2 regions of the Peribacillus sp. NPDC056705 genome follow, and region 2 is predicted to be linked to the other one. Evidence: predicted binding sites of a transcription regulator. Region 2 holds the regulator's gene; the other holds the start of a gene.
What was found. The regulator LexA, encoded in region 2, represses DNA repair genes until DNA is damaged. The targets are predictions, from matches to a motif close to CGAACATATGTTCG.
Positions count from the first base shown of each region.

Region 1 (4,666 bases), on a different contig from region 2:
TCTCAGCCGCTGTTTCCGTCCATTCAATATACATGATTGCACGCCTCCTGATGTCTTTCCTTTCCCCCATTATAAACGATAAAAACGCTTCTGTTAAAGAAACTGCCTGCTTCCTTTTGCAAGATCAGCCACACGAACACCGTGCTAGCAAATGCCGATTCTCTTACGCATCACGATGAAAATGAAAGGCTGTCCCTTGGAACGGCCTTTCCGCTCATCATTCCGTTATCCTTACATCCGCTATATCGGAGAGCCTGATATAGTGAACCTGCTGAAACCGATCAACGATATGAAGCTTTTGGGTGGGCTCATTATAATAATGGATCCTGCCGATTAACAGCTGATACCGGTTTCCTTCATAATGTGCAATCGTAACATCCTTTCTTTCCTCCATCGCTTCCCCCATTACAGCATTCATTTCTTCCAGTTGCTGCTCATCCAGGATGCGCTTCGTTTCATAGCCATCCTCCACCGCCCAATCCCGCAGCATCTTCACATGCTCCGGTAACATCATCGATGTCCATTTGATACGGCCGCGATCACGAATCATTCTTTTCCCTCCCTTCAAAAAGTCACCCCTACGCCTTATGCCCACCAAGCAGCCTGCTTCGGTAAACGGCTGTACCGGCTTCCGTATACGAAACCGCACGCAATAACGATTTGGCTCCATATTTATGGCGAATTCGATCAACTGTGTAACTCAATTCCCGCTTCTTCCAGCGCGAAGCATCGAATAAAGTCAACTGCATTTCGTTATCATCCACAATATTCGAGAGTCTGACCTCTATGCTCCGAACCGTTTTTTGCTTATAGTTCTCATGAAAAAGCTCCAGGCAAACTTTATATAACTCCATCGTGATGTTGGTCGGTTCGCTAATCGAACGCGAACGATGGAAACCCCCGCCAAACTCATCCTTGCTGTAACCAATGCTTAGGCTCACCGTTCTTCCTGCCTTGCGATGGGTGCGTGCCCTTCTTCCAACTTCTTCGCAAATTTCCAGCATGACCTGCTTCACCTCATGCTCCTCCTTATAATCCCGCAGCAGGATTTGGCTTTTGCCGAAGCTTACCTGCCCTTCGATGATCGCTGCCCCCATATCGGATAAATCTATTCCCCACGCATGGTGGTAAAGCTGATTGCCCATAATCCCAAACTTCGCTTCAAGTAATTCAAGATCATAATTGGCAAGCTGCCCAACCGTAAATATCCCCATTCCATGAAGGGTTTTTTCAACGCGCCTGCCGATCCCCCACATTTCACGAAGCGGGGAAATCGGCCAAAGTTTGCTTGGCACATCCTCATACTTCCATTCGGCAATCCCTTTATGTTTGGCATCCAAATCAAGGCAAAGCTTTGCCATAAGCATGTTCGGCCCAATTCCAATTGCACAAGGGAGCTGTAATTCGCGTTCGATTTCATCCTTTATCTTTTCAGCTATCATCCGGGCATCTCCCCATAAAGAAGCGGCACCATCGACTTTCACAAAACTTTCGTCCACACTATATACGTGAATCGCTTCTTTGGGCACATAACGGTTGAACAAGCGGGTAATTTCCGTCGAAACCCTTAAATAGGTCGCCATTTTAGGTTCAACGACGACAATCCTCGGATCATTCGGGATCTCAAACATCCGCGACCCTGTCTTGATGCCAAATTCCTTCTTCATTTTTGGAGAAGCCGCGAGCACAATGCTCCCTGTCCTCTTCAAATCACCAACCACCGCCAGATAACAATCAAGCGGGTCCAGACCAAGCATGACTGCTGAACAGCTTGCATAAAAACTTTTTATATCGATACACATAATTGATTGTTTCGGCATCGTCCCATAATCCATCATTTCTTCACCCTAATAAGAATATATGTTCGCTTTTATTATATTCATAACTTTAACCGAATATACGTTCTTATTCAATGGAAGTTTTCATACAAATTTCTACTTTTTATTGTAATTTCCTTGAAAAATATAAAAGACACTAAAAATGGATAAAATACCAAATTTAAACTCCATATCCAAATTGTTTTTTTTAAAGAGAATCAATTAGTAGCTTGAATATTTTTTAATGAATCCATATACTCAGTTTTTTGAAATTCGCACACCCTTTTCAACAGACTTTCGTCCATTTATCATTCAGTCTTACTACTCATTTTTTGTAATGAAACTGTAACCAAAAATATGTCTAATTGTCACAATGGTATTGTAGGATAATATTGTTAAGAATTATAGAGAGATAGATAGAGAGGAAATGAAAATTATGAAGAAATGGATCGCTTCAGCTGCTGTTGCATCTGCCATGATGCTAACCCCACTGCAAGCCTCTGCAAATATTGGAGATCAAACCCTCAGACCCGGAATGACACACAGCGATGTCAAACAACTACAACAACTTTTAAAAACCAAAGGATATTTCACATATACAGGTTCACTGACTACATATTACGGCACCTATTCTGAATCCGCAGTAAAAAAATTCCAAAAAGCCAAAGGGTTAACTGCCGATGGAATTGCCGGCCGAGGCACATTTAATGCGCTTGGTGTTTATAATGTCAATAATACAAGCCTGATAAGCTATTCAAAAACTTTAATAGGCAAACCTTACAAATGGGGCGGGACGACACCGACTGGATTCGACTGCTCAGGGTTCGTCTATTATGTATTCCAGAAATCACAAGGAATTACCTTACCGCGTACAACATCATTGCTCTATTCCAATACAGGTTTAAAAGTATCTTCACCAGCTAAGGGCGACCTTGTATTCTTTGATACTTCTTCTGGAAGAACAGGAGTATCCCATGTTGGAATCTATATCGGAAATGGTCAATTCATTAGTGCAACGTCTTCTAAAGGAATAGCCATCGCGGATATGGATAATTCTTATTGGAAACCAAAATATTTAGGTGCGAAAACTTTATAAGATCAGGACAAAATCTTATTCTTGTGAGCGAATCCCCATAAAACAACCGGACAGAATTCCAAAGTGATTCAGTCCGGTTGTTTTATTTTATATATAATATTTCATCCGTCAAATCTTCTACTGTCACCATGAATGAAGAGTCTAAGTTTGAACGATTCATCATTTCGATATTATAAACATGCTCTGATGGTAAATGGACGACTTCGAGAACCATGAATCGCTGACTTTCCGCTTTGCTGACATGATTGAGGGCAGCAGTGACCGCCCTTTGTTCGGCTAAGCTTTTTTCATCCGTCAAAACAAGAATCAGTTTCGCTTCCGCTTTCCCAGGGAATGATTTCTCCACCCCGCCCCGGTGCCACGGCTTCACTTTCATGCCGATTTCCAGGTCGGAATAATCGAGGTAATTACCATGTTGATCTTGAATATATGTATCATTGGTCACCCTATAATACGTCCCTTTAATCAAAATCCTTTTATCGTCAAGATCCGTAACGAAACCTTCTTCCCCCTTATCAATGACTTCATCCATGTTCCAATCAGGGGATTGGCAGCTGCCCAGAATAAAAGCAACGAATATAGAGATATAAAGGTTCACTATCATCTTCATACAAATCCCTCCTAATAGAAATAGACGGCTTCTCCCTGAAATAGTTACCAATTATTTATTTAATATAGACAACTTCGGTCATTTCCAAAAGGGGAATGTCATCGACATTCCCCTTTGCCTATTATTAGACCAACTTTCGCCTTTTCCGGTATCGAAAGTTTAGCCTACTTTTTAAAAAATGCTTTTTTCCCTAATGTTTCGGTGATCTTTGGAAACATGTTATACCATTTCCCAGCTAAATTCATCCAGCCAGGGAGATTGATTTCCCTCTTATTGGTCAGCATCGCCGCTACGATTTTGGCAGCGACATCTCCAGGCTTAAGCATGAATTTTTCAACATTCTTTAAGTATGTACCTGATTCATCCGCAATGTTAAAGAAATTCGTTTCTATGGGTCCAGGATTGACGGTGGTCACAAAAACATGATCGTCCATCAGCTCGAGCCGAAGTGCGTTTGAATAGCCAAGAACCGCGAACTTGGTCGAAGAGTACAATGTTGATTTAGGTGTGGCGATTTTACCGGCCTGAGAAGCTATGTTGATGATATGCCCCGCTTTTCTTAGCTTCATATACGGAAGAACCAGCTTTGTGCAGGCCATCAATCCAATGACGTTGACAGCAAACATTGCTTTCGTTTCATTTAACTCCGTATCCTGTGCTTCTTTAAACGTGCCGAAACCAGCATTGTTGACCAACACATCCACTTCTCCTATTTGCGCATGGATGTCATTAAATACATTTGTCACCTGATCAGTATCTGCAACATCAAGCTTATAGGCATATGCATCAATCCCATATTGGGTGATCAGTTCATTCTTTAGCTGCAGTAATTTATCCAGGCTTCTGGCCAAGAGGACGAGACGGGCCCCCTGCTTTGCACTTTGAATGGCAACTTCCTTGCCAATCCCTCCGGAAGCACCGGTAATAACAATGACTTTGCCTTGCAACTTATTCAAAAAAATGAGCCTCCTTGCGAACATTAAGCGATTGAATACAGAATGACCCCTGATTGGATTTCTGTTTCGACTTCACCCAAGTCTTCTAAATAATCCAACTGACCGACCGTTTCCGAAAGTGTCAGGCCCACTTCCTGAAGGTATACTTTCGGGAAAAGCTGCTGACAAACTTCAAAGGCCGATAAAG
Region 1 is NZ_JBHTYI010000007.1:211,382-216,047, reverse strand. It holds gene ACFRAK_RS12280 (iron-sulfur cluster biosynthesis family protein) at 1-34, opposite strand, end outside; gene ACFRAK_RS12275 (YolD-like family protein) at 218-550, opposite strand; gene ACFRAK_RS12270 (Y-family DNA polymerase) at 579-1,838, opposite strand; gene ACFRAK_RS12265 (C40 family peptidase) at 2,254-2,913, shown strand; gene ACFRAK_RS12260 (hypothetical protein) at 2,996-3,523, opposite strand; gene ACFRAK_RS12255 (SDR family NAD(P)-dependent oxidoreductase) at 3,688-4,503, opposite strand; gene ACFRAK_RS12250 (MBL fold metallo-hydrolase) at 4,503-4,666, opposite strand, start outside.
Region 1: the regulator LexA is predicted to act here: its motif matches at 1,854-1,867, upstream of ACFRAK_RS12270 (Y-family DNA polymerase).

Region 2 (4,666 bases):
TTAAATCCCCATCTCCACAAATGCTATATGTATAATGATCGACCACATTATAAGAATCGCGGTTATAGCTTTCTGCCAAGTGACGTTCTGCCATTGCCATTCCGACTGCCATTGCGATACCTTGTCCAAGCGGCCCAGTAGTTGCATCTACACCAGCCGTATGTCCGTATTCAGGATGTCCTGGGGTTTTACTGCCCCATTGGCGGAAGCTTTTCAAATCATCGATAGATAAGCCATAGCCCGATAGATGAAGAAGGCTGTATAACAGCATAGACCCATGACCAGCAGAAAGAACAAAGCGGTCTCTATTAAACCATTCTGGATTTTTCGGGTTATGGTTCATATATTCGGTCCATAGTTTATACGCCATCGGCGCTGCACCCATTGGCATACCTGGATGGCCAGAATTAGCCTTTTCAATTGCATCAATCGATAATGTACGAATCGTATTAATAGAAAGTGCATCTAATTTATCTAACATATCGTAAAAACATCCCTTCCTGTAATGTACCTCTTTATATTATATTGACAAGCTTAATATCACAACTAAAATCACTATTTACTGCCCCAATATTACAATTTTCTAGAAATAAGAGAAGCCCCCTATTTAGATTAAACTAAATAGGAGAATACATACATGAATGCACTCTCTTTTTACTCCTAAATGCTAATAGAATCTTCAAATGGAATGTTCCATCAGAAGAATCCAAGCATTATTAATGTAAGTTTCTTTTTTCTTTTATATTTTTTATCTTTTGAGGAGTGACATCATTACCTTCTGGATCGACGACTTTCACATGCTCCAACGTATTGGTCATGGACTTTCTGAATGTTTCCAAATACTCACTTCTCAATTGGGTTTGCTCTTTCGCCTCAACTTCCGTCAAACCTTCAGCCTTTGCCTTTTTAGAAAGTTCATTAATACGGGCTAATTTTTCTTTTGATAACATAATTTCGCTCCTTCATAATCTGCGGATATTGTCATGGTATTAAAAAAATAGCGAAATTACAAGTTCTATGATTGACTTTCCAGTGTATTCAATTGATGTTCGAGAAAACGCCTATTCACTGTAGCCTTAGAAACATTGTATCCAAAGCCCCTCAAAGTTGCTGCGATCTCTGCAAATGTCAATCCATTGGCCCGAAGCTTAATAATTTCTTCTATAGGAATCTCCTTACGGTCCCTTCCGGTGGAATTCCTTTGATTCTGAAGATTTTTTTGAGGACGATACCCTTTTTCAACGGCCCTTATCATCCCGCGCTTTATTTTTAGATTATGTAGTTTCCTTTGATATTCTTCTACAATTCCGACAATCTGGATGACCATCGCATCCGAATCCGATAGCTCAAGTTCGCCATCGTGTGAGAGCGTATAAATTTTCACATCTTCTTTAAGGATGACATGGAAAAGGGCTATTTTGGCATTCCCTCTTCCCAGCCTCGTTTCGTCCTGGATTAATAGTACTTCAGCTTCTTTGGTTTTAAATAGTTCGAGCATGTCAAAAATGCCATCCCTATTTAACTCATAACCACTAGCCTGTTCTTTTATTATGGAAATGACTTCAACATCCATCTTTTCTGCCAATTTGACTAATTCATCTTCCTGCCTTGCCAATGATGTTTCCTGTGACTCTTTTTCTGTGCTGACCCTACAATAGATTACCGCTTTCATAATACCCTACCTTCACTGCTTACTGCTCACTGGCCAAATTCTGGACAAGTTCTTCCCCTTTAACCGGTATGACGATGACTTGACCGGGTTTAATCGAATCTGCCCTTACTCCATTATGCTCTTCTATCCAACCAATGAATTCTTTTTTTGTCAAATTTGCTTCTTCATATTCTTCGGCAATTCCCCATAGGGTGTCACCTTCACTTACTTCTATAGAAAGGAAATCATTTTTTTGATCATTGTTCAATGTACAAGAGAATAAAATTGAAAAGATAAATACTGATCCCGCTAATAGAATCGTATAAATATAATTTTTGTATAATTTTTTCATAAATATCCCTCCAAAGCGAATGTTCGTTCGTATGTTATGACCAAATTATAATACGAACGTTTGTTTCAGTCAACAACAAAATTCGAACTTATGTTTGTATAGAGTTGGGGGCCATGCTATAATATAGCAAAGAACATTGGGGAAGAGGTGCACTAATGACTAAACTATCAAAACGGCAGCAAGATATTCTTGATTTCATTAAAGAAGAGGTTCGCCAAAAAGGGTATCCACCTTCCGTACGGGAGATTGGCGAAGCAGTGGGACTTGCATCAAGTTCAACAGTACACGGACATTTATCCCGCCTGGAGAGTAAAGGCCTGATTAGACGTGACCCAACCAAGCCAAGGGCCATTGAAATAATGAATTCGGAGGAAGCGAACAATATTCCAAAAGCCAATGTCGTGAACGTTCCGTTACTTGGAAAAGTAACAGCGGGCATGCCTATAACGGCCATCGAGAACATAGAAGAATACTTTCCGCTTCCCGAAAGCATGGTTCCGCATGATGACCATGTATTCATGCTGGAAATCATGGGTGAAAGTATGATCGAAGCTGGAATTCATGATGGAGACTATGTCATCGTGAAACAACAAAGCAATGCCAATAATGGAGATATCGTCGTGGCCATGACGGAAGATGATGAAGCCACTGTAAAACGATTCTTTAAGGAACCGGATTACATAAGGCTTCAGCCCGAGAATTCAAATATGGAACCAATTATTTTACGAGATGTTTCGATACTTGGAAAAGTAATAGGCTTATATAGACAAATACACTAAAAGCGCTAACCGCGCTTTTTTTGTTTGTTTAATTTATGTCCCGAATTCTCTCAATATGCATATGGAAGAGTAGGTTTTGATATATTTTTTAATAGAATCTATTTTCATGTGAATATTACATCTTTTATAACGGATGTACGGTTCACTATCCCTCTTGATATAAATACTTTGGAAAGAAGCTCATTCAAAAAAAGGAGAGCGTTGAAATACCGTTCCCAGTTAAAATTTCATGTCATTCTTAATGATTCACTTTAATAAGGTAAAGTTCGACCAAGCCATTCCACTATTGAATCTTCACTTGTGTAGAATCATATGCTTTTCCAAGCGCAGAGACGGAATCCCCTTTACTGACAATATGATAAACTTCCTCGTTACTTGCTTCATATTTAGTTAAATCGCTTGTTTTTATAAGGTTCACCAGTTTTTCTGTATATTTCGGATCCGAGGCATACCCCGCATCGAATATTGCTTTGGATGTTTTTTTCTCCAATGACAGCTGTATATAGACTTCCATTTCATGACGTCCCGTTTACGTATAGATTGGCAAGATCTCGAAGACTTTCTTCCCAAGATGGGTATTTCCTGAATTTGTTCCATCCTTGAACGGGCACACCGATGTGGTATTCGATTGTTTATGTTGGCTCTTTCCGAGTTGTTTTAAACCATTCCCGCGGCCAACTAGAAAAAGCCGTCAATCCATATAATTATATGGATTGACGGCTTTAAAATTGAACTCTGAAAATCTTCAAAACCTGGTTGCATAACCTTTGATATATTAGTTTTAAATATGAATTTTTTTATTATAGTATAAAGCCTTGATAAAAAGTAAAAATTAATTTTGAAAACTTCTATTTAAGGTGGTGAAATTATGGACTTCCCAACCATCCATACAAACTTTTGGGATGCAGTAATAGCCATTCCTATCATCATGATTCTTACTCAACTAATTAAGGTCATATTTCATATTCGCCCAAAATTCATCCCTACCATCGCTTTGGGTCTTGGCTTGTTCATTTCCATTTTCATCAGTCATCGTCATCACTTGGTTGCAGGGATTTTCATGGGCTGGTTTTATGGCTATGCAAGCATTGGCAATTATGCTGCACTTAAAACAGGTATTTTGTCTTATAGAGAATCTTATCAAAAGACAGATTAAACCCGTTGTCTCGCTGCAATTCATCAATCTCTTGTATTGCCACAAGCCCGACTGGCTTCTATCCCCATCGAGCAACAGTTAAATCAATATCTAAATTAACAATTGCGACCTTAATTTTCCTTTGGCTGAATAACCAACTCTCATGTTAACCATACCATTATACATTACCCACAAAATACCTTTTCAATTAAATAAAGGTATTAATCGGTAAAAAAGAGGTTCGAAATGCACTTATCCCGAACCATGATTTTAAAAGAAAAATTGAATGTTCTTTTAGAAAAAAACCGTACTCAAACTGACTTTCCTTCGAATTTGATACCTTCTCAATAAGAAGGCATTTCACTATTTCTCGATATAGACCGAACGAACCAGAGTCCGGGTTCTTTCAGTGCCATCCACATTTTTTTCCTTGACGTCAATGGTTACATTATAAACACCTGACTTAGGCACTTCTGGAAGGGTACCAGTAAAATTTTCGGTCTCCAGTACCTTAATTGAGCTTTTCTCACTAATTTCATTACCGGTTTCATCTACTAAGCGAACCAAAAAAGTTGTGCTGTTTGGCGTTTTTTTATCATTCATTGGATTCTTTATTAAAAATTTTGCATCTTTTTGCTTAACTTTTCCGGCCATACTTAATGTAATGGGATTCTTTTCGTTAAATTGAGCTGTGAACAGGTAGGCGTCTTTTGGCGATTTAGTCTTCATTCGCACCTTCCAGTCACCGA
Region 2 is NZ_JBHTYI010000008.1:49,177-53,842, reverse strand. It holds gene tkt (transketolase) at 1-481, opposite strand, end outside; gene ACFRAK_RS12765 (DUF896 domain-containing protein) at 717-950, opposite strand; gene ACFRAK_RS12760 (YneB family resolvase-like protein) at 1,016-1,672, opposite strand; gene yneA (cell division suppressor protein YneA) at 1,692-2,003, opposite strand; gene lexA (transcriptional repressor LexA) at 2,159-2,782, shown strand; gene ACFRAK_RS12745 (hypothetical protein) at 3,066-3,296, opposite strand; gene ACFRAK_RS12740 (hypothetical protein) at 3,651-3,938, shown strand; gene ACFRAK_RS12735 (esterase/lipase family protein) at 4,281-4,666, opposite strand, start outside.